One region of the Ruegeria sp. AH7 genome, then DNA from elsewhere that is predicted to be linked to it. Evidence: riboswitches for the same ligand, from Rfam matches in the RefSeq annotation. Region 1 holds a riboswitch; each other region holds the start of a gene.

Region 1 (6,739 bases):
TGACGCAGCCCCAGCATCGAAAGGCGCACCTCCTCCAGCTCAGCGGCCCAATCTGCGCGCAAGGCGTCGTCGTTCAGGATGGTGGTCACGACCCGTGCGCCATGGTCCGGCGGAAACGAGTAGTTCTGGCGGTTCAGGAAGGCCAGCGTGCTCTGGTTCAGCGCGGTCTGCGCCGCTTCATCGCTGATTGCCATCAGCAGGCCGGTACGCTCGCGGTACACGCCGAAATTCTTGGAACATGACGCCGCGATCAGGCAGCGCTTGACCGACGATGCCACCAGACGGGTTGCCTGCGCGTCTTCCTCAAGACCGTCGCCGAAACCCTGATAGGCGATGTCGATCATGGCAACCAGCCCAAGCTCGTTGATCAGGTTCACCACCTCTTGCCACTGCACGGGGTTCAAGTTTGCGCCGGTCGGGTTATGGCAGCAACCATGCAGCAGAACCACGTCGCCCGCCTTGGCAGTTTTCAGGTCCTCGATCATACCGTCGAAATCGACGCCGCGGGTTTCGCCGTCAAAATAGCGATACGGAACCGCCTCGATACCCAAGTAGCTCAGGATCGACAGGTGGTTTGGCCATGTCGGGTTCGATACAAACACGCGCGCCTCAGGATTGGCCATGCGGATCATCTCGAACGCTTGACGGCAGGCACCCGTCCCGCCCGGTGTCGCAACGGCGGCAATTTTGGTACGCGGCACCGTATCGCCAAGGATCAGCCCGATCATCGCATCGGCATAGGCCGGATCACCTGCCAGACCGGTATAGGCTTTGCTTTCCTGCTCCTCCAGAATGCGCTTTTCAGCGGCTTTGACCGCACGCATTACCGGGGTAACACCTTCGGCATTCTTGTAGACGCCGACACCCAGGTCGATCTTCTGATCACGCGGGTCTTCGCGGTACATCTGCATCAGCGCCAGGATTTTGTCGGCGGGCTGCGGTTTGAGGTTCTCGAACATCAGATCTCTCCGGTTGCGACGGGCAGGGTTGGGAAGGCACCCCATTCAGCCCAGGAGCCGTCATAAAGCGCGTGGTCTTTTTTGCCCATGCGTTCAAGCGCAAGGCTTAGGATTGCAGCGGTCACGCCTGAACCGCACGAGGTGATCGCCGGTTTAGTCAGATCCACGCCTGCGGCCTCAAACACGGCGCGGCACGCATCGGGCGACTTCATCGTGCCGTCACTATTTAGCAGGCTGCCAAAGGGCACGTTGCGCGAGCCTGGTATGTGGCCCGATCGCAGCCCTTCGCGCGGTTCAGCCTCGGTTCCGGCAAAGCGGGCGGCGGCACGGGCATCGATGATCTCATGATCAGCCAGTTTGGCGGCGGCGGACACCTGTGTTACGTCGCGTACCAGATGGTTCTGTACCCGGACGGTCATATGGCGATCCCGGATCACAGGGGGCAGATCTTCGAACTCTCGCCCTTCGGCCTGCCATTTCGGCAAACCCCCGTCCAGAACGGCGATATTCTCTTGCCCCATCAGACGGAACAGCCACCAGACCCGCGCGGCCGACATCAGCCCGGCCCCGTCATAGACGACCACCTGATGACCATCGCCCACGCCGATCGCCCGCAGGCGTGACATGAACTTCTCGACCGGCGGCGCCATATGCGGCAGGTCCGAGCGGTGGTCCGAAATGTCATCAATATCGAAGAAGCGCGCGCCGGGGATGTGGCCCGCGTCATATTCCGCCTTGGCATCGCGATTCTGCGCAGGCAGGTACCACGACCCGTCCAGAATCCGCAGATCCGGGTCCTTGATATGCGCGGCCAGCCATTCGGTAGATACCAGGGTTTTCGGATCGTCTTGCATCAAAGCCTCCCCTAAGCGAGTCTGAGTTTCCCTATATCCGAGCGGCCAAACGTGCAAGCCATGCCAACGCCTGCACCCCCCGGCACACTGACAATTTTTTCCAAACATACACGTTTGCCTGCTTGACAGGCGGCACGCCGTACCAGACACCTGCCTGACATGGTTTCCAAAGGGGAATTCCCCCTGAAGAATGAAAAGGGAATCCGGTGCGACAGTACCTGTCAATTCCGGAACTGCCCCCGCAACTGTAAGCGGAGTTTCGCCCCATCATGGCCACTGACCGAAGCAATCGGTTGGGAAGGCCGGGATCGAAGCCAATCCGCAAGTCAGGAGACCTGCCATGTGCAAACCGGGCGAAAGCCCAATTTTTAAACCTTTCTGCCGTCGGGTGTGACGGGAAGGAGACCAAACTATGCATATCGAACCGGGCGTCGTAAATGGCGCCAAACTTGTCTTGAGCTACGCCACCGCAACTGGCGCAGGGCTCTATACCGCTAAACTGGCATGGGACAGCCTGAAAAGCAGCGGCCTTGCCAGCCTCGCCATTCGCTCAGCCCTGACCACCGGGCTGGTTTTTACCTTCTTTGAGGTGTTGCCACACTTCCCGGTCGGGGTGTCGGAAGTTCACTTCATTCTGGGATCGACCCTGTTTTTGTTGTTCGGTGCGGCCCCTGCCGCCATCGGCCTGATCGCGGGCTTGTTTATTCAGGGGTTTTTCCTGGCGCCTTTCGACCTGCCTCAGTTCGGGATGAACATGACAACGCTGCTGTTACCGTTGTTTGCCTTGCAGGCCTTGGCCAACCGCATCATTGCGCCGAATACGGCCTATATTGATCTGAAGTATTCTCAGGCACTTGCGCTGTCGACGGCCTATCAGGGCGGTGTCGTCGTCTGGGTGGCGTTCTGGGCCTTTTATGGCCAGGGATTTGGTGCAGAAAACCTCGCCGCCGTTGTCAGCTTTGGCGGTGCGTACCTCCTGGTTATCCTGATAGAACCACTGGCTGATTTGGCCGTGTTGGCCGCAGCAAAATCCATGCGGGATCTGGGTCGGATTGGGCTGTTTACACCCCGCCTCCATAACGCTGCATAGCCCTTTTGCGCCGCGCTACCCTGCGCGGCGCAACCTGAAATGCTGAATGATTCCGATCACGCTGATGATGATCCAGAAGCCTTCAATCAACATCGACGCCAGATTGAAGTTCTGAAGCAGTGAATAGACGATCAAAACAGACCCCAGCAGGTTCACCACGGGAAAAGCCAGATCTTCGGAATTCATGTACCGCATCTGCGTGGCGAAATAGGCGGCAACCACGATCAGAGCCCCGAAGGAACCGATGGCGTCCACGATGGTCAGACTGTTGAAAAACTCACTCATCAATGAACCTTGCCGTTTTCCTGAACATCCGGCTGTTGCGCATAGTGATGCATGTTCAAAAACGCCGCCCCTTCAGCACCTGCGCGATATCCGTGCGGGACATCCGCTGCAAATCGAAGTCCCTGCCCCGTTTGCAAAGACACCCAAGCCTCACCTTTCAGAATGTCCAGCGTGCCGCTGAGCACAAAGACCTCCTCGGTCACACCAGCGGCATGGGCAGGGGACTCATGGCTTTGGTTCGGGTCGAGGTTGACGTGAAATGTCTCTGCCCCCAAGGCCGGATCAAAGGGGAAAACGATCTTGACCTCGATACTGCCGGGAAAGGTAACGGTTTGAAAAACCGACGGATCACCATTCACGGTGTCGATCAACGCGCTGAGCGGCAGCTGAAATCCTTTGGCAATCTTCCAGAGCGTGGCGATCGTCGGGCTTGATTCGCCGCGTTCGATCTGACCTAGCATCGCTTTGCTGACACCGGTGATTTCGGCAACTTTCGACAGGCTCAACCCCGAAGCGGCCCGCACATCCCTTAGTTTCAGTGTTATTTCGTCCGGAGCCATGCCGTTGTCTTTCGAATCCTCTTGTGCGTTATAGCGCACATATGGTACGTGCGCTATAACGCACATTCCCCGCATATCGCAACCGGGGCAAAAGGGAAACAGCATCATGCCAATGTACCGATCCAGAACCTCTACCCACGGCCGCAACATGGCCGGTGCCCGCGGCCTGTGGCGTGCCACCGGTATGCAGGACGATGATTTCGGCAAGCCGATCATCGCCATTGTCAACTCCTTCACTCAATTCGTGCCGGGTCACGTCCACCTGAAGGATTTGGGCCAGATGGTCGCGCGAGAGGTTGAAAAGGCTGGCGGTGTTGCCAAGGAATTCAACACCATCGCGGTGGATGACGGCATCGCCATGGGCCACGACGGGATGCTCTATTCCTTACCCTCGCGCGAAGTAATCGCGGATTCGGTGGAATACATGGTCAACGCCCATTGCGCCGATGCGATGGTCTGTATCTCGAACTGTGACAAGATCACGCCAGGCATGTTGATGGCTGCGATGCGTCTGAACGTTCCAGCGATCTTTGTCTCGGGCGGGCCGATGGAGGCTGGTAAAATCGACATCGCTGATCTGGATGCCAAGAAGATCGACCTTGTAGATGCCATGGTCGCCGCCGCTGACGACCGGTTCACCGACGAGCAGGTTCAGCATATCGAGGAAAACGCCTGCCCCACTTGCGGCTCGTGCTCGGGCATGTTCACGGCGAACTCAATGAATTGTCTGGCCGAGGCACTGGGTTTGGCACTGCCAGGCAATGGCTCCACCCTCGCCACTCATGCGGACCGCAAACAGCTGTTCCTTGAAGCGGGTCGCCGGATCGTCGAGATCACCAAGCGGCACTACGATCTGGACGAAAAAGGCTTCCTACCACGCGAGATCGCAACGTTTGATGCGTTCGAGAACGCCATGAGCCTGGATATCGCCATGGGTGGATCGACCAACACGGTCCTGCATCTGCTGGCAATCGCCCACGAAGGCGGCGTCGATTTCACCATGTCCGACATGGACCGGTTAAGCCGTAAGGTGCCGTGCCTGTGCAAAGTCGCACCGAACACCGAGAATGTGCATATGGAGGACGTCCACCGCGCCGGTGGCATCTTCTCGATCCTCGGTGAACTCAGCCGCGCTGGGTTGTTCCACAACCACTGCAGCACTGTTCACACGCCGACCATGGGCGAAGCAATTGCCAATTGGGACATCAAGGTTGCCAACAACCCGGCGGCGCAGGACCTGTTCAAGGCAGCCCCGGGCGGTGTACGCACCACGCAGGCGTTCAGCCAGTCGAACCGGTACAAGGAACTGGACACCGACCGCGAAGGCGGTGTGATCCGGTCCAAGGAACATGCGTTTTCGCAAGATGGCGGTCTGGCCGTTCTGTTCGGCAATATCGCCCGCGACGGCTGTATCGTGAAAACAGCGGGTGTGGATTCCAGTAGCCTGACCTTCACCGGCTCGGCCTATGTCTGCGAAAGCCAGGATCAGGCGGTCAGCGACATCCTGACCGGCAAGGTGAAAGAGGGTGACGTGGTCGTCATCCGCTACGAAGGCCCTCGCGGTGGGCCGGGGATGCAGGAAATGCTCTACCCAACCTCTTATCTGAAATCCAAAGGTCTGGGCAAAGCCTGCGCTTTGTTAACCGATGGTCGCTTCTCGGGCGGTACATCGGGCCTGTCCATCGGCCATGTCTCACCCGAGGCGGCCGAAGGCGGCGTGATCGGTCTGGTCCGTCAGGGTGACACGATCGAGATCGACATCCCAAACCGCTCAATCCATCTGGCTGTGTCGGATGAGGAACTGGCGCAGCGACGCGCCGAGCAAGACGAAAAAGGCTGGGAACCGGCAGAACCACGCAAGCGCAAGGTCTCTACCGCGCTGAAAGCCTATGCCAAACTGACCACCAGCGCCGCCAAAGGGGCCGTGCGTCAGGTTTGAGTCGGAAACCACTCAACAAATACGGCCCACCCATCTGGTGGGCTGTTTTTGTTCTGTAGCGTGGGAGGAAGCAGGCTTCAGATCTATGACCTCAAACGCCCACTTTCAATTTCATCAACTTCTTAGGAAGTCACTCGTCTGACGGAAAACCAGACCCAAAAGCTCAGTGCAACCGCTGACGCTGAAATAATAGTTATGATGGTCCCCGGTACGAAATTAACGTAGCCGGGAAAATCGACAAATAGCAGATAGCCGACATCGGCAAGACCGCCGACCATACCTGTTACCCAAATGGCAGTTATGTTTTTCCGCCAGATAAAGATTGCGCCGATGATCGTCGCGATGCCGAACCAACCTAGGTTCCATCCATGCTGATTGAGTACGCCTTCCACTGCTGTGTGATAGTCGGCTTCAAGCGCAACCGGATCAACGGCATCGGCAATAGCTTGAAACCCCACCGTGGCATCACTCATTAGCACCATCACACCCGCGAGCGTATGTACCAATCCCCAAATAATCCAAAGGACCGCGGCAATCTTGAGCGCCAGTGTATGTGGGGCTGTCATGTCGTCTTCCTTGTCATTGAAGCCAAGAGGCCATCTCGTTAAGTTGATTTTGTCCATTAAACAAAAAAGTAGACTTAGTCAACTAAATGCAAGACACCGATCTCGCCCTACTTATAGACCGCTTGATGCGCAAAATTCATTCTGGACTACAGGAACGCGCGCCCGGCTTTGATAGAGAGGCAGTTGGGCCCGGCGGGGGCATTGTGCTGATGACGCTTGCGGATGCCGGGCGGATCAGCATGAATGAACTCACAAAACGTGTCGCTCGCGACAAATCACAAATGACGCGTATGGTCCGATCTTTAGAAGCCAAAGGGCTTGTACGGCGAGAAGTGGCTCCAGACGATGGTCGCGTCAGCTTGATCTTTTTGACGCCCAAAGGATCGGAGATTGTTGGGGAACTAATGCAGACAGTCGCAGAGGTTGTCGGCGAAATCCTAGAGCCAATTTCAAAGAGTGAACGAAAGACCCTTCAGTCGCTGCTCG
Region 2 (6,739 bases), on a different contig from region 1:
AATGCCATGATTGCGCAGACCGATATCCTCAAAGTCTCGGATGAAGATCTGGACTGGATCATTCCGGGGCCCGAAACCCATGCCGAGAAAGTGCCTTTGTTGCTGCAAGCCGGTCCCGCGGTTGTGATTGTTACACGTGGGAGCCAGGGGGCTTCGGGTTATCTACGCGATGGCTCGGAAACCACGATACCGGTTAAAGCGGTTCAGGTTGTCGATACGGTGGGGGCGGGCGATACGTTCAACGCTGGCGTGCTGGCGGAACTTCACCGTTCCGGATATCTGACCAAAGCCGGGCTGCGCGATCTGACAAAAGAAAGCCTGCGTGCAGCTTTAGCGTTGGGTTCAGATGTTGCAGCAGTCACCGTATCGCGTGCCGGGGCCAACCCGCCCTGGGCGCACGAGCTCTAGTCCCAAAAAGGGAAGTCACATGAAACGTTCCGACATCAACCACATCAAGACCGATGCACAGGCCTTTATCCAGTCTTTCGGTTTCATCCTGCCCCCCTTTGCCGACTGGTCTCCGGATCAGATGCGCAGCGCCAAGGCCGACACGATCCGCGCCCGGGGACTGGGATGGGACATCACCGACTACGGGCAAGGCAAATTTGATGAGCTTGGCCTGTTCCTGTTCACCCTGCGCAATGGGGATGAGAACGATCTGAGCCAGGGTCGTGGGATGCTTTATGCAGAAAAACTGCTGATCTCGCGCGACAAGCAGCTGTCGCCGATGCATCGTCATATCGTCAAAGCCGAGGATATCATCAACCGGGGCGGCGGCGATCTGGTGATGGAGATCTATGCCTCGAACCCCGATGGCAGCGTAGACCGCGACACACCGGTTGTGGTGCCCAGCGACGGATGCGATATCACCATCACTCCGGGCGAATTGCTGCGCCTGAAACCCGGCGAAAGTGTAACCCTTATGCCCGGAATCTGGCACGCCTTCTGGGCCGAGCGCGGGGATTGCCTGATCGGCGAGGTCTCAACCGTAAACGACGACCGCACCGATAACGTGTTCGAACAACCCATCCCCCGCTTTGCCACGATCGAAGAAGATACCGAGGCCGAGTTCCTGCTGGTTGCGGATTACTGATCTACCCCGAGATTGACCCGAGCCTCTCAGCGATTGCTTGACAAGCGTGTCTTGTCCAGAATAGCTGACCTGTGATGGTTCCCGCAGCTTTGGGTGCGGGATGAAAATGGGAATACGGTGCGGCCCCCGGAATATCGGAACAGGCCAAGTCCGTAACTGCCCCCGCAACTGTAAGCGGAGAGCGACGCCAAATCACCACTGGCCCGAACAGGCCGGGAAGGTTGGCCAAGCAACGACCCGCAAGTCAGGAGACCTGCCATCACCTGTGAAACCAACCCGGGACGGGGCGTCCTGGAAGGAGGATTGATGGCACATATGCGTCCTATCGGGACTGGCACTTTCGACACGGGCATTCTGCGCGTTGAGGATGGCCATGCATCGCGCGGCTGATCATTTTGTGCTGATCTGCTCGACCTGTCAGGGTGAGATCGAGGCCAGCGCCGCCCAAAGTCTGCTGGACGCGTTGCTACCCGACGGGTTCGCTACGCGACTGATCCCATGCATGGCAGGATGCGAACGTCCCATGGCCATCGGTCTGCAAGCCGAAGGCAAGGCGCAATACCTGTTTGGCGATATTCAAAGTACCGCCGATCTGAATGCAATCGCCGCCTTCGCCCATCAGTACCGCGACAGCGAGAGCGGCTGGACCAGCGCAACGGATCGCCCCCCCGCCTTGCTATTCAAAACACTGGCGCGTCTGCCCCGTCTTCCAAAGGCGGGTAAGGCATGAGCTTTCTGGTCGCAGAGAATCTGGAATACTACGCCCTGAATGGCGATGTGTTGCTGCAAGACGTCTCGTTCTCTTTGGAAGAAGGTGCCATACTTGCCATCGCCGGTCCGAACGGTGCCGGTAAAACAACGCTGCTGAACCTGCTCTGTGGGGTCGAACGTCTGGCGCTGGGGGACGTACGGATCAACGGTCAAAGCCTGCGCAGCCTGTCTGCGCAGGAACGCGCCAGGACCATTGCGGTTGTTGGTCAGCAGGAACTGCCCGATGGCCGCCTAAAGCTGCGCGACTACGTTGCGCTGGGTCAGATTCCCATTCAAAGCGACCGCTCGACAGAAGACCACAAGATGGACCTTGCGCGCGTTCTGCGCACGACCGAGCTAACCCATCTGGCGGATAAGCCGATGCAGCGGCTCTCGGGCGGCGAACGCCAACGCGCTCATATCGCGCGTGCATTGGCGCAGAACCCCTCGCTTTTGTTTCTGGACGAGCCCACCAATCATCTGGACCCTGATGCCAAGGGGCACATGCTGTCGCTGGTGGCCGAGCTGGGCGTGACGGTGGTGATGATCGTGCATGACCTTGTCATGATCCCGGAATTCGCCAGCCATGTCGCGCTGATGAAATCCACACGCATGACGGGCTTTGGGCCAGTCGACCAGATACTAACGCCGGATCATGTGCGCGACACGTTTGGTGTTGACTACCTGTGCTTCCAGCACGAAGGGCGCGTGATCCCGGCGCTGGATATCCGAAAACGAACGCTTTCATCTTAACAGGAGACATTGATGAAACAGAAAATTTGGTCAGCTTTGATGATCACCGGCTTGGCCAGCGGCGCGGCGGCCCATGAAGTAACCGTGGACAATTGCGGCGAACCGCTGGTGTTCGACGCCAAGCCGGAACGGCTGGTTGTGCATGACATGAACATGACAGACATGGCCTTTGCGCTGGGCCTGCAAGAACACATCGTTGGCCTGACCGGTATCACAGGTTGGTATAAGACCAGCCCTGATTTCGATAAGCTGCGCGGTGACATCCCGGAACTGGCGCCGAAATACCCAACCGTCGAAAACCTGGTTGCGGCCGAGCCCGATCTGTTCTTCGCGGGCTGGTATTATGGCATGAAGCCCGGCGGCGACGTGACCCCGGACACTCTGGCCCCGTTCGGCATCAAGACAATGATCCTGACCGAAAGCTGCGTGCATCTAGACAAGGACCGCCCTGAGGCCAGCATGGACCTGCTGTTCAACGATGTGCTGCGTCTGGGTCAGGTCATGCATGTCGAGGAAAAGGCCGAGGAACTGGTAGCAGGCTGGAAAGAACAGCTGTCTGCCATCGAAGCCAAGACCGCCGATCTGGCCAAACCCCGTGTATTCTTACTGGACGGCCCGGCAGATGCGCCCTTTACCGCTGGCAAATTCGCCATCCCCGATGCGATGATCGCAGCGGCTGGCGGCGAAAACGTCACCCATGACATGGATACCAGCTGGGGCCGCACCTCGTGGGAAGCGGTTGCTGCATCGAACCCGGAATTTCTAGTGCTGCTTGACTATCAGACCGGCAACGGGGCAGAGGACACGTTCAAGTTTCTGCAAGAGCATCCAGTGATGTCCCAAACCGATGCGGTAAAGAACGAACGTTGGATCGGCCTGCACTACGAAGAGCTGACGCCCGGACCGGCGAACATCGATGCGATCCAGAAGATGGCGGATGCGATGCACCCGACGGCGACCAACTGATATGGTCCATACGGGCCGGATAGTTGTGCTGGGGGCGGTCGTTTTGACCGCCCTTTTGCTGCTGTCGACAGTCTACGGTACAACCCCGATCCCAGTGTCGGATGTCATTGCTGCCATCGGCCTGGGCACAGGTCTGTCAGAAGGCGAGATGTCACCGCTGCATCGGATCGTGTTTGATCTGCGCCTGCCGCGTGCGCTGTTCGCCGCTGTCATCGGTGCAGGGCTTGGTGTCGTTGGGGTGGTTCTGCAAACCACCACGCGCAACGACTTGGCAGATCCGTTTCTATTCGGTCTCTCGTCGGGCGCGGCTGCGGGCGCTGTTCTGGTCATCACGGTCACCGGCGATGTGCTGGGCATATGGACCCTACCGCTGGCTGCGTTTTGCGGCGGCCTGATCGCATCAGGCATCGTGCTGGCCTTGGTCCAGGGGTTGCGCACAAGTGCACCGGAAAAACTGATCCTGGCGGGGCTTGCCGTGTCTTTCCTGTTCTCCGCCATCACCAACTATCTGATCTTTTCCGGAGACAACCGCGCCGCCCATTCGGTGATCTTCTGGATGCTGGGCGGACTGGGCCTTGCCCGGTGGGAGACGTTTCCACTGGTCTTGATCGGGCTGGCCCTGATCCTGGGCTATGCACTCTATCGCAGCCGCTGGCTTGACGCCCTTCTGACCGGAGATTTCACCGCCGCCACGTTGGGTATCCCGGTGCAGGGCCTGCGCTTTCGTATGTTCTTTGTTGCAGCCCTCGCCACGGCAAGCTTCGTGTCAGTCGCGGGTGTCATCGGTTTTGTCGGTCTGATGGTCCCTCATATCGCGCGTGGAATAGCGGGAACGCTCCATCGCAACCTGTTGATCACCTCGGCCATTGTGGGGGCCATCCTGCTGACCGCCTCTGACATTGTGTCCCGACTGTTGCTGGCCCCTCAGGAGTTACCAGTCGGCATCGTGACCACATCGATCGGGTCGCTTTTCGTATTCCTGTACCTGTTCAAATCGGCGCGAAACGTTTGACCTAATGCGTTCCACGCGGGACGAAAAACGGATCGATCATAATGGTTTCGCTTTGCTTGCCCGGCTCTGCCAGCCTGCGTTCAAGCAACGCAATAACTTGATCAACCGCATCATCAATCGGGTTGTTGACGGTACTGAGATCGAAATTTGGCCATCTGGCCATTTCGATATCGTCAAACCCGATCAGTGAAAGATCACTCGGAACGTCCAAACCCAACTCTCGCGCGGCGGTCAGCGCGCCGATCGCACTGGCGTCGTTGGCACAAACCAACGCGTCCAGCTTATGCTCGGCCAACAGTTTCAACGCAATCTCGTGCCCTGTCTCAACAGTGAAATCGCCTGTGGCTTCGGCAATCAAGTTTAACCCCGCTTTGTCCAAAACACCGATTACACCCAATCTGCGCTCAGCCGATGACGAGAAACTCGGTGCGCCGCCTAGATACCCAAACCGTGTGCGCCCCTTGTCGACCAGCACCTGGGCCGCAAGCCCCGTACCGTCGGCATTGCGGCAACAGACATTGTCGACACCCGGTGCCTGGACGATTCGGCCTGTGGAAATCATCGGCACACCGAACTTGGTGCACCGCGTGACCAATGCGCGCGGCATGCTACCACCACGCAGGATCAAAGCGTCCAATGGATAGCGCAGAACCTGCTCAATCGCGTCTTCTGCACGCTGATCCCCGCCATCGATGAGAATCGGCCATTTGTTCAAAGCGTTCAGTTTCCCGACCAAAGCGCTCACGAATTCGGAATCATATGTGCTGCGCATATTACCGACAAAGACGGCCACCAGATGCGAGCGCCCGTCCTTCAGCCCGGCAGCCAATGCATTTGGTTGATAGCCCATGTGATGGGCTACTTTCTCGATGATTCTTCTTTTGCTTTCATCAAGATACGCACCTGGCGTAAAAGCGCGTGATACCGCTGAACGCGACACGCCAGCCGCATCTGCAACGGCTTGCGCGGTCACCCGGCGGCGCCTATCGGCAGGTTTGTCATGATCCTGAGCCACGCTCATCCTGTCCTTCGATTTGGTAGAATTTGTCAATATTGCTAGAAATCTTTCACTGAACTGTCATACGTTAACATTATGTGGGCACGTGTGCAGAATCCAGACGTGCCTATACAATGCAGGACGGAGGCTGCGCGCGACACACGCCGCAGGGGAGCCTGCACAATAAACTGGCACAAGGTGCCAACGGTCTCTTAGCTGCAAGGGGCCGACACCGAACCGGAGGAAAACATGACCAAACTGAAGTTTTGCGCAACGGCTGCTGCCCTCGCGTTTACCGCGACTACGGCTTTTGCAGAAACAGAAATTACCTGGTGGCACGCCCATGGCGGGCAATTGGGGGAAACCGTCAACAAGGTCGCCGAAAAGTTCAACGCGTCGCAAGACGAGTACACAATTACTCCGATCTACAAAGGCAGCTACGAAGAGACGCTTACTGCTGGTATCGCGGCCTTCCGCGCTGGTGAGCAACCGAACATAATGCAGGTCTTTGATGCCGGGGCCGCGACCGTGATCGCGGCAAAAGGCGCGACCGTTCCGGTTCAGGACCTTCTGGCTGACAATGGTGTTGAGTTCGACATCAACGACTACATCGCCGGTGTGCGTTACTTCTATGCTGACAGCGACGGCAAGATGATCGGGATGCCCTTCAACTCGTCGACGCCGATCCTGTATTACAACGTCGACGCGCTGGAAGCCGCTGGCGTTACGCCCCCGAAGACATGGGAAGAGTTCCAGTCCACCACCGCTCCGGCGTTGAAAGAAGCGGGCTATATCCCGCTCAGCCAGTCGCACCTGCCTTGGATATTCACCGAAAACTTCATGTCGCGTCACAACCTGCCGTTTGCGACCAACAACAACGGCTATGACGGCATGGACACCGAGATTCTGGTCAACAACGACGCCATTAAGGCTCATTTCCAGGCCGTGAGCGACTGGAAAGAAGACGGGTTGTTTGAATGGTACGGCACCGGCTGGGGCGACAACGCCAAGCCTTTCGAAGAAGGCAAAGTTGCCATGTGGCTGGGGTCTTCGGGCTCGTTTGGTGGACTTCTGCAGAAAGATTTGGGTTTTGAGTTCAGCGCAACCGAGCTGCCTTATTGGGAAGCCGTGACGCCTGAGCCGACACAAACCTTCATCGGCGGTGCTG
Region 3 (6,739 bases), on a different contig from region 1:
AACCGGTCATCACATCGAACCAGGCGCAATTCTGGTCCTGTCTACGCCGCGCAGGAATTATGGATAAGCTTGAAGGATTCGGACAAATCTTCGAACACCCTGGTAGGCATCTAAGCAAAACTGGCTAAGTTCTTCAAATTCCAAACACTACTCGACCTCAGATACATCGAGATTCAGCTCTTTGAAGCCGCTTCCTTCTTCAATACGAACTTGAACGCGATCCCCAACTGAAAGCTTCAGATCATCGGTATCCGGAGGCAGCCGAAACAACAGCATTGCGCGTTCCTGCGCCGTCGATCCGACCCCTCTGCCATACAAAGTTGCGCTGCCGATCTGCCGCTCATTCTCGTTTGCATCAATATGCCAGGCCTGAAGAAAACCACCCGCTTCTGGGACACGGCGCAGCCAGATCCTTAGAACCCTGTCTTTGACAGCTTTATCCGTAAGTCTAACGTCCAAGGATCCAGCCCCACCCGTTTAGTTTTTGGCATAGGTACGCAAGGAACACTGATCGTAAACCAGCGCCTCGGGCGCGACGGCCTCACCTTTGTCATCCAACGTAACAAGGTAAATCTTAAGGTCTTTTACAGTCTTTTTTCGGCCAATGAAGCGCCGCAAGCCGCGCGTGATGTCCAGCCGATACCGCGTATGTTCATATCTGAGCGGATGCTTGTATCTTTGGTCATAATCGTCGCGGACGGCCAAGGCCGGGTTACAATGACCCGGCGCACCCGGGCAGGTGCCGTGACCAAAAAAGACAAGGCGCCCTGCATAGCTTTTGTCTTTGTACCCTGTCGAAGCATCGCAACTGGCGTTGTCGACATAGGCGCGCAGCTCAAAGCTTTCGGTCGGCGGGCGCATGCGATGGAATTCAAGTTCCGCCCTGACAAACCCGGCTTTCACCGTGCCCAGCCGAACCTCGGTCACATTGCTGGCCGCCGCTGACAAAGTGGCCACTGGCGCGCTGTCTGCGGTGCCCAAAGCACCAATCGCGGCTTCAACGGAATCCTCGGAATAGATGTATCGAAGTGAGGTTTCCGCATCGATCAGATCGCGGCCCACCCGACCATCATATACAACTGTGTCCAGAACATGCTGTGGAACATTGGCCGCTGGCCACAACGCCTGCCAATCTGCCCAAACCTTGTCGCACATCGCATGATGCAGCCAGAAAACGGGATCGTAAGACGCGGACACTGTGCTGCCCATATCTCCAATCGAGCGGTGCAATGGCGACGATGCATCCGTGCCACCCGTTAAAACGTGGATACCGCCATGAGCCGCAAAGTTGAAGTCGGCCTGGAAGGCTTCAAAGTTTGGATTGGTCAGGTAACGCTCAACCTCATCCTCCAGCAACGGGATATTGCTGCGCAGGCGCGTTGTGTATCTGCGTGTAAAGACCTCGTCGCCGGTCAAACCCAGCGCAATGCTACGATAGATGCTGTGTGCGCGGGCAAGCGGGTTTGGAACATCATCCCCGGCACTGTTTGTGTAGGTCGCATCATCCACCACTTTGGGCAGCCCGTTCGAGGCATGTGTCGCCGTGGCAAACTGGGTCCAATCCCAATAGGGAAGCGTAAGTTCTAGTTCGTCATCCCCGCGCTTCCACTGCAGCGCGCTGTTGAGCGCTTTTTCGAAGGAATAAACGTAGGACCGGTGCCAGGTCAGAAACGTGCGGTCATCGTCATGGCAAAGGTCTTGATCATAACCATGCCCACGCGCCAGAGCGAAATATCCGCGCCGATCACCCATCGCGATGTCCGAGATTTCGTACATCGCAGCATAGGCGTCGCGCAGGTCCTGAATATCCTCCTCGCGCAATCTGATCAGGTCGAAACGGATCAGCGGCAACCCGGCTTGTTTTCTTAGAAAGTTCAGTTTGGCAATCGTTGTCATCTAAAAATCCCCCTTAAGGAGTGCTTCAATGCGCCCAGTATAGCATAAAACCATCGCCGATGGCGGTGGCACGCTCAAACGCTCGGCACAACTAGATGACGATTGGCAGATCTAACGCTGCTCTTTTTCATGCAGCACGCGCCCAATGATGTTCATTAGCAACTGGGCCGCCAGGATTTGGGTGGAGCTGGTGGCGTCATAATCCGGTGCGACTTCAACAAGATCGAGTCCGACAATGTCGCCCCGCTTGGCCAGACCTGCCATGAGCTCTAGCACTTCGTAGTAAATGAATCCGCCGTGGCTTGGTGTACCTGTACCTGGGGCGATGGATGGGTCGAAGGCATCAATGTCTATAGTCACATAATACCGCGCGCCTTCTGGAATGCGGGCCAGCATCCCATCGACCCCCATTTTGCGGAATTGCCGGACAGATTGGATGTCTGATCCCATGGCGCGGGCATCCGCATAGCCATCCTTAGCGGTGGACGACACATTGCGAATGCCGATCTGACTGAGGCCGGTGACATAGGGTTTTTCGGCGGCACGGCGCATTGGGTTTCCGTGGCCATAGCGCACCCCATGCCGTTCATCGACAAAATCCAGGTGCGCGTCGATTTGCACCACATGAATTAGTTCTTGATCATCAAAGGCATTGATGCAGGGGATATTGATCGAATGATCGCCGCCCAAGACGACCGGTAGCGCCCCCGCCTCCAGTATTTTGCGCACCCCAAACTCGATATTTGCATGGCTTTTCATTGTGTCGGTATGCACGATGTCTGCATCGCCGATATCAACAATGGTTACTTTGGCCGGATCCAGATAGGTGACATCATCTTCGTGGTCATAAGCGCCAGCATGGCCGAATGAGAACAGCGTCGACGCCTCACGGATCGCGCGTGGCCCCATCCGCGCCCCGGACCGCCATTGACAGCCAAAATCAAACGGGGCGCCAAGAACCGCAACGTCGGCGTCAATCGCGTCCCAATCCTCGACATAGGGATACTTGCCAAAGGTACAGATACCAACGAAAGGCAGGTTCAATCGGCCGGACTCGTAGCCATGGTTCGACATATGAGGGTTCTTTCTGTTCAGATCTTCAACATTTGCGAACATTAAGGCACCCGAATGCCACGCCCTGTAAAGCCTTTTGCATGGATTGAACTCACTGCCATTTCAGCTTTGGCGGACATTTTCGGCGTTGTCAGATTGCGCCAAACCCAGTGGACATAGTGAATCGCGTATGAGACAGTGAAAGCGATGGTGTCCGGCTCGGTTCGAGTCGGCTGAAAAGGGAACACGGTGCGGGTTCATACCCAATTCCGTGACTGCCCCCGCAACTGTAAGCGGCGAGCGACCCCGTTGGAAACCACTGAGCCCTAGGGTTCGGGAAGGAACGGGAAAGCGTTGACCCGCAAGTCAGGAGACCTGCCATCTACGGTGTGTGATGCCATGCGCCGCAGTCAACTTGAACCCGGGCGGGGTGCCTTGGGAACGGCAGAGACGACCGAAGGACCAAGCGTCCCCGGCACATCACCGTGACCAGCCACACTCCTCCCTTTTGCGCGGAGGGCGCGATGTTATTGGAACGGACGATTATTCAACTCGATACAGGCCCCATGCCTGCGGATGAAGCACGTCAGATGGGACAGCTTGGCTATATGCAATGGATCGCGGGTGTTCCTGGCAATGCCTGCTATGAAGTAGCTGCGAGGCATGCTTACGAAACAGCTGCACCATTTAAAGATCACTCACCTGCCGTTGCAGCGTTCTGCGACTTGCTTTTGACTTCGCTGGAACAGCCGTTCAGACCTTTGCCACTTGCCATGCCAAAACGTGAAAGGCGCGGGGGTGCACAAGCCCGCCGATCTTTTCGCATGCCGCTGTGACATAGAACAGGCTGCGGGATCATCGCACATCTTTAGGCTCTTAAACGCAATCGAATACCCACCTCCGGCGACTACAAATTTTACCGGCACAACAGGTTTCATTTGCCGAGTCCGGTGTTTGCGTGGATAGTCCAGAATTGCATGCTTGCTTGCGCCCGCTGACCCACACGTAAACGCCAAAGGACATGCTATGGACCAGGTGAAATTCACGCAGATGAAGGACGGGGACAAAGAGGATTACACCTTCCTCGATACTCTGGAGCGTGAGTACTGCAAAGGAACGGCAGATCGTTTGCTGGAAGCGATGGAGCGGCTCGACAAAAGCCTGTCCGGCTATCAAGTCACACGTCTTGGCCATTCGGTGCAGTCAGCAACCCGCGCCTGGTTTGACGGGGCAGACATAGACTGGATCGTTGGCGCCTTGCTGCATGATATCGGTGACATCTATGCGCCGCATAATCACGATGAATATGCGGCCTCAATCCTCAAACCCTTCCTGCGCGAACAGGTCACGTGGTGCGTGCACACCCATGGGGATTTTCAGCTTGTTTACTTCGGACAGCACGTAGGCGCGAACCCCGAAAAACGCCAAGCTCATCGTGATAGCATCTATTTCGATGACTGTGCCGAGTTCTGCGAACGTTGGGATCAATCGAGCTTTGACCCCGCTTATCCCAGCAAACCACTGTCTTTCTTTGCAGATATGGTGCGTGAGGTGTTTGATCGCACACCCTATGATCCGGCTGTTGTTCAACCTGGCGTCCGGGTTCCGCTCACCGATGACGCCGTTGCTGAAATGCGATGGGCGTAGGATGTATTCGATCTAGTCAAATCACGGCCTGCTTTGTTCAAACATGCGGAGTTGGTAGAGGTGATTTGATACTCGTTGAGCACAAAAGCGGGCCAATCAGCACTACAAGAATCGCAGAATTCAGTTGTGACAAGCCAGTTTGTAATAAATACAGACGCCCCGCGACATCAGTTCGACGCCAGCTATCAACGCCTAAGAACAAACCTTTGCAACAGAGAAAGCTATGTTGTCCTGATCTGGATCATCAAGGCCAATCAAGGCTCTGATCAACTTATCCGCAATAGCGTCGCAACTCACTTCATGATTGCGCGTAACAACCTCTTGAATGTCCTTGTCTTCTAGAAACTGAAGCCCATCCGAAGCTGCAATGAGAACATCATCTGGCAGAAGCTTAAACGGGTCTGAAGGGCAATCGATCTTCGCGATGTCGCCACCATGTATGACAGACGTAAGCATGTTTCTATCGGGGTGATTTCGGGCCAAATCGGGATCCAACATGCCAAGTTTCGCCATCATATCGATTTGAGGCGCCATTGAATGATCCTCGTTCAGCTGTATTAGCTCGCCAGACCGCCAGAGATAGAGTGGCGAGTCCCCGACGGAAAACCAAAACGCGCGATCTTCGATGCAGATCAGTATGAGAAGAGTCGCTCCCATTCCCTTTACATTCAGATCGTTGCGGCTGGCTTCGAAAATCTGCTTGTTCGCGCGCTCGGCACTGTCATGCAAGAATGCGACGACTTCCGAATTTGATGAGTCTTTGTTCAGCCCGGCGGCCAACCAACCTTTCATCACCTCACAAACGATCAGGTTAGAGGCAACATCCCCTGCCGCGTGGCCACCCATACCATCTGCCAGAACCACGAACCCTAACTCAGATCCGATCGGCTTTTCAGAAAGAATGGCATCTTCCTGATATTCACGAGCACCCTGGTTAAGCACGGTTGAAATATCGAAGACTTCACGCTGGCGTTCCTCCGCCTGTTGAAATCTGGGCTCGTGAACTTGCATCAGAGATCTTTCAGAATGAGACACTTGAATTTCCTTCAAGGCAATGTAGGCGGCTCTTAACTATAAAAGCCGCCAAAGCATTAATGCGTAAGTGGCAGATCCACCGATTGAAGTTCACCATTCCGCGCGATGGTCAACAACGCAAGCTCTGCACCTGTATTGCTAAGCTCTTCGAACAACTGAGTAATACCGTTCTCACCCTCGACGGAAATTTGCGAAGCGGTTTCTGATACGACAATATCGCCCACGCGAACTGATTTGGCCGAAGCCGGAGCGCGCAATACCTTACTGATCCATTTCCCATTGCCGTTGGTGACCGTAATGAACTGAACTCCATTTGTGAGCTCAACCACCTTACCCGTTTGAAGGGTCAGGTTCTTTTCAGAAACCGGGCTATCTTCTTCGGTTCTGACCCGCATATCCACGAGAATCTCGCCACTTTCGGGATTAGCCTCACGTGATTGGATTGCGCGCATGATCGAGTTGTCATCCACCACCAAATGACCATTTACGGAATAGATGATCGTGCCGGATTTCAACCAATCCGTTGTCGCCTGATCAAGGTCAGATCGCACCAGCGATACCATCGAGAACCTGCCCTGCGGCTGCGATGTTGTAACGGTTGCAAACGGTAGATCCACAGCGGGACCAGTCCACGCTATCCAGTTTGAATCTGTCGTCGCTGGTTCCGAAGCAACACTCTCCACCGCTGGCTCTGCGACTACAGGCCGGGGTTCCGGTTCCGATTCCTGCACCGTCGCGCCGCTGCTTTCAGGCTCTTCATCGGTGGCTGGTTGCGGAGCCGCCTGCTGGGTAGCAGCAATCGCGACCACATCCTTATCCACTTCACCACCCTGGCTGAAATAGTACCCTGCTCCACCGATTACTCCGGCGACGATCAGCGCGATCATCAGCATAGAGTTTGAGCGTTTGCGCGGCGCTTTGCTGTTGACCGCGACCTTATCGTTGAAGTCGACCGCAGCGACCGGTTCGGGCTTCGCTTCGATCGGCATCCTTTCTTCAATCGCATCCTGCCATTCCTGAACAGATTGGAACCTGTCTTCAGGCGGGATACTCAGGGCACGATCAATCGCTCGCAAGAAACTGACAGGATAACCCTCGACCGCACCCT

Evidence for each region. Region 1 has a riboswitch for cobalamin ahead of ACR0JX_RS18575 (energy-coupling factor ABC transporter permease). Riboswitches for the same ligand answer to the same signal wherever they lie in the genome.
Region 2: another riboswitch for cobalamin. It lies ahead of ACR0JX_RS11955 (DUF1636 family protein); the one in region 1 lies ahead of ACR0JX_RS18575 (energy-coupling factor ABC transporter permease).
Region 3: another riboswitch for cobalamin. It lies ahead of ACR0JX_RS14940 (hypothetical protein); the one in region 1 lies ahead of ACR0JX_RS18575 (energy-coupling factor ABC transporter permease).

What each region holds. Positions count from the first base shown of each region.
Region 1 is NZ_JBQFYF010000009.1:111,965-118,703, forward strand. It holds gene ACR0JX_RS18565 (amino acid aminotransferase) at 1-959, opposite strand, end outside; gene sseA (3-mercaptopyruvate sulfurtransferase) at 959-1,813, opposite strand; cobalamin riboswitch at 1,957-2,170, shown strand; gene ACR0JX_RS18575 (energy-coupling factor ABC transporter permease) at 2,226-2,903, shown strand; gene ACR0JX_RS18580 (CBU_0592 family membrane protein) at 2,919-3,188, opposite strand; gene ACR0JX_RS18585 (helix-turn-helix domain-containing protein) at 3,188-3,748, opposite strand; gene ilvD (dihydroxy-acid dehydratase) at 3,855-5,687, shown strand; gene ACR0JX_RS18595 (hypothetical protein) at 5,810-6,253, opposite strand; gene ACR0JX_RS18600 (MarR family winged helix-turn-helix transcriptional regulator) at 6,340-6,739, shown strand, end outside.
Region 2 is NZ_JBQFYF010000004.1:304,136-310,874, reverse strand. It holds gene ACR0JX_RS11965 (carbohydrate kinase family protein) at 1-408, shown strand, start outside; gene ACR0JX_RS11960 (D-lyxose/D-mannose family sugar isomerase) at 428-1,093, shown strand; cobalamin riboswitch at 1,152-1,368, shown strand; gene ACR0JX_RS11955 (DUF1636 family protein) at 1,467-1,823, shown strand; gene ACR0JX_RS11950 (ABC transporter ATP-binding protein) at 1,820-2,596, shown strand; gene ACR0JX_RS11945 (ABC transporter substrate-binding protein) at 2,609-3,562, shown strand; gene ACR0JX_RS11940 (FecCD family ABC transporter permease) at 3,564-4,574, shown strand; gene ACR0JX_RS11935 (LacI family DNA-binding transcriptional regulator) at 4,576-5,595, opposite strand; gene ACR0JX_RS11930 (extracellular solute-binding protein) at 5,821-6,739, shown strand, end outside.
Region 3 is NZ_JBQFYF010000006.1:83,634-90,372, reverse strand. It holds gene ACR0JX_RS14960 (maleate cis-trans isomerase family protein) at 1-128, shown strand, start outside; gene ACR0JX_RS14955 (hypothetical protein) at 148-459, opposite strand; gene ACR0JX_RS14950 (tyrosinase family protein) at 478-1,896, opposite strand; gene speB (agmatinase) at 2,008-2,970, opposite strand; cobalamin riboswitch at 3,141-3,346, shown strand; gene ACR0JX_RS14940 (hypothetical protein) at 3,474-3,785, shown strand; gene ACR0JX_RS14935 (HD domain-containing protein) at 3,976-4,596, shown strand; gene ACR0JX_RS14930 (PP2C family protein-serine/threonine phosphatase) at 4,789-5,607, opposite strand; gene ACR0JX_RS14925 (serine/threonine protein kinase) at 5,688-6,739, opposite strand, start outside.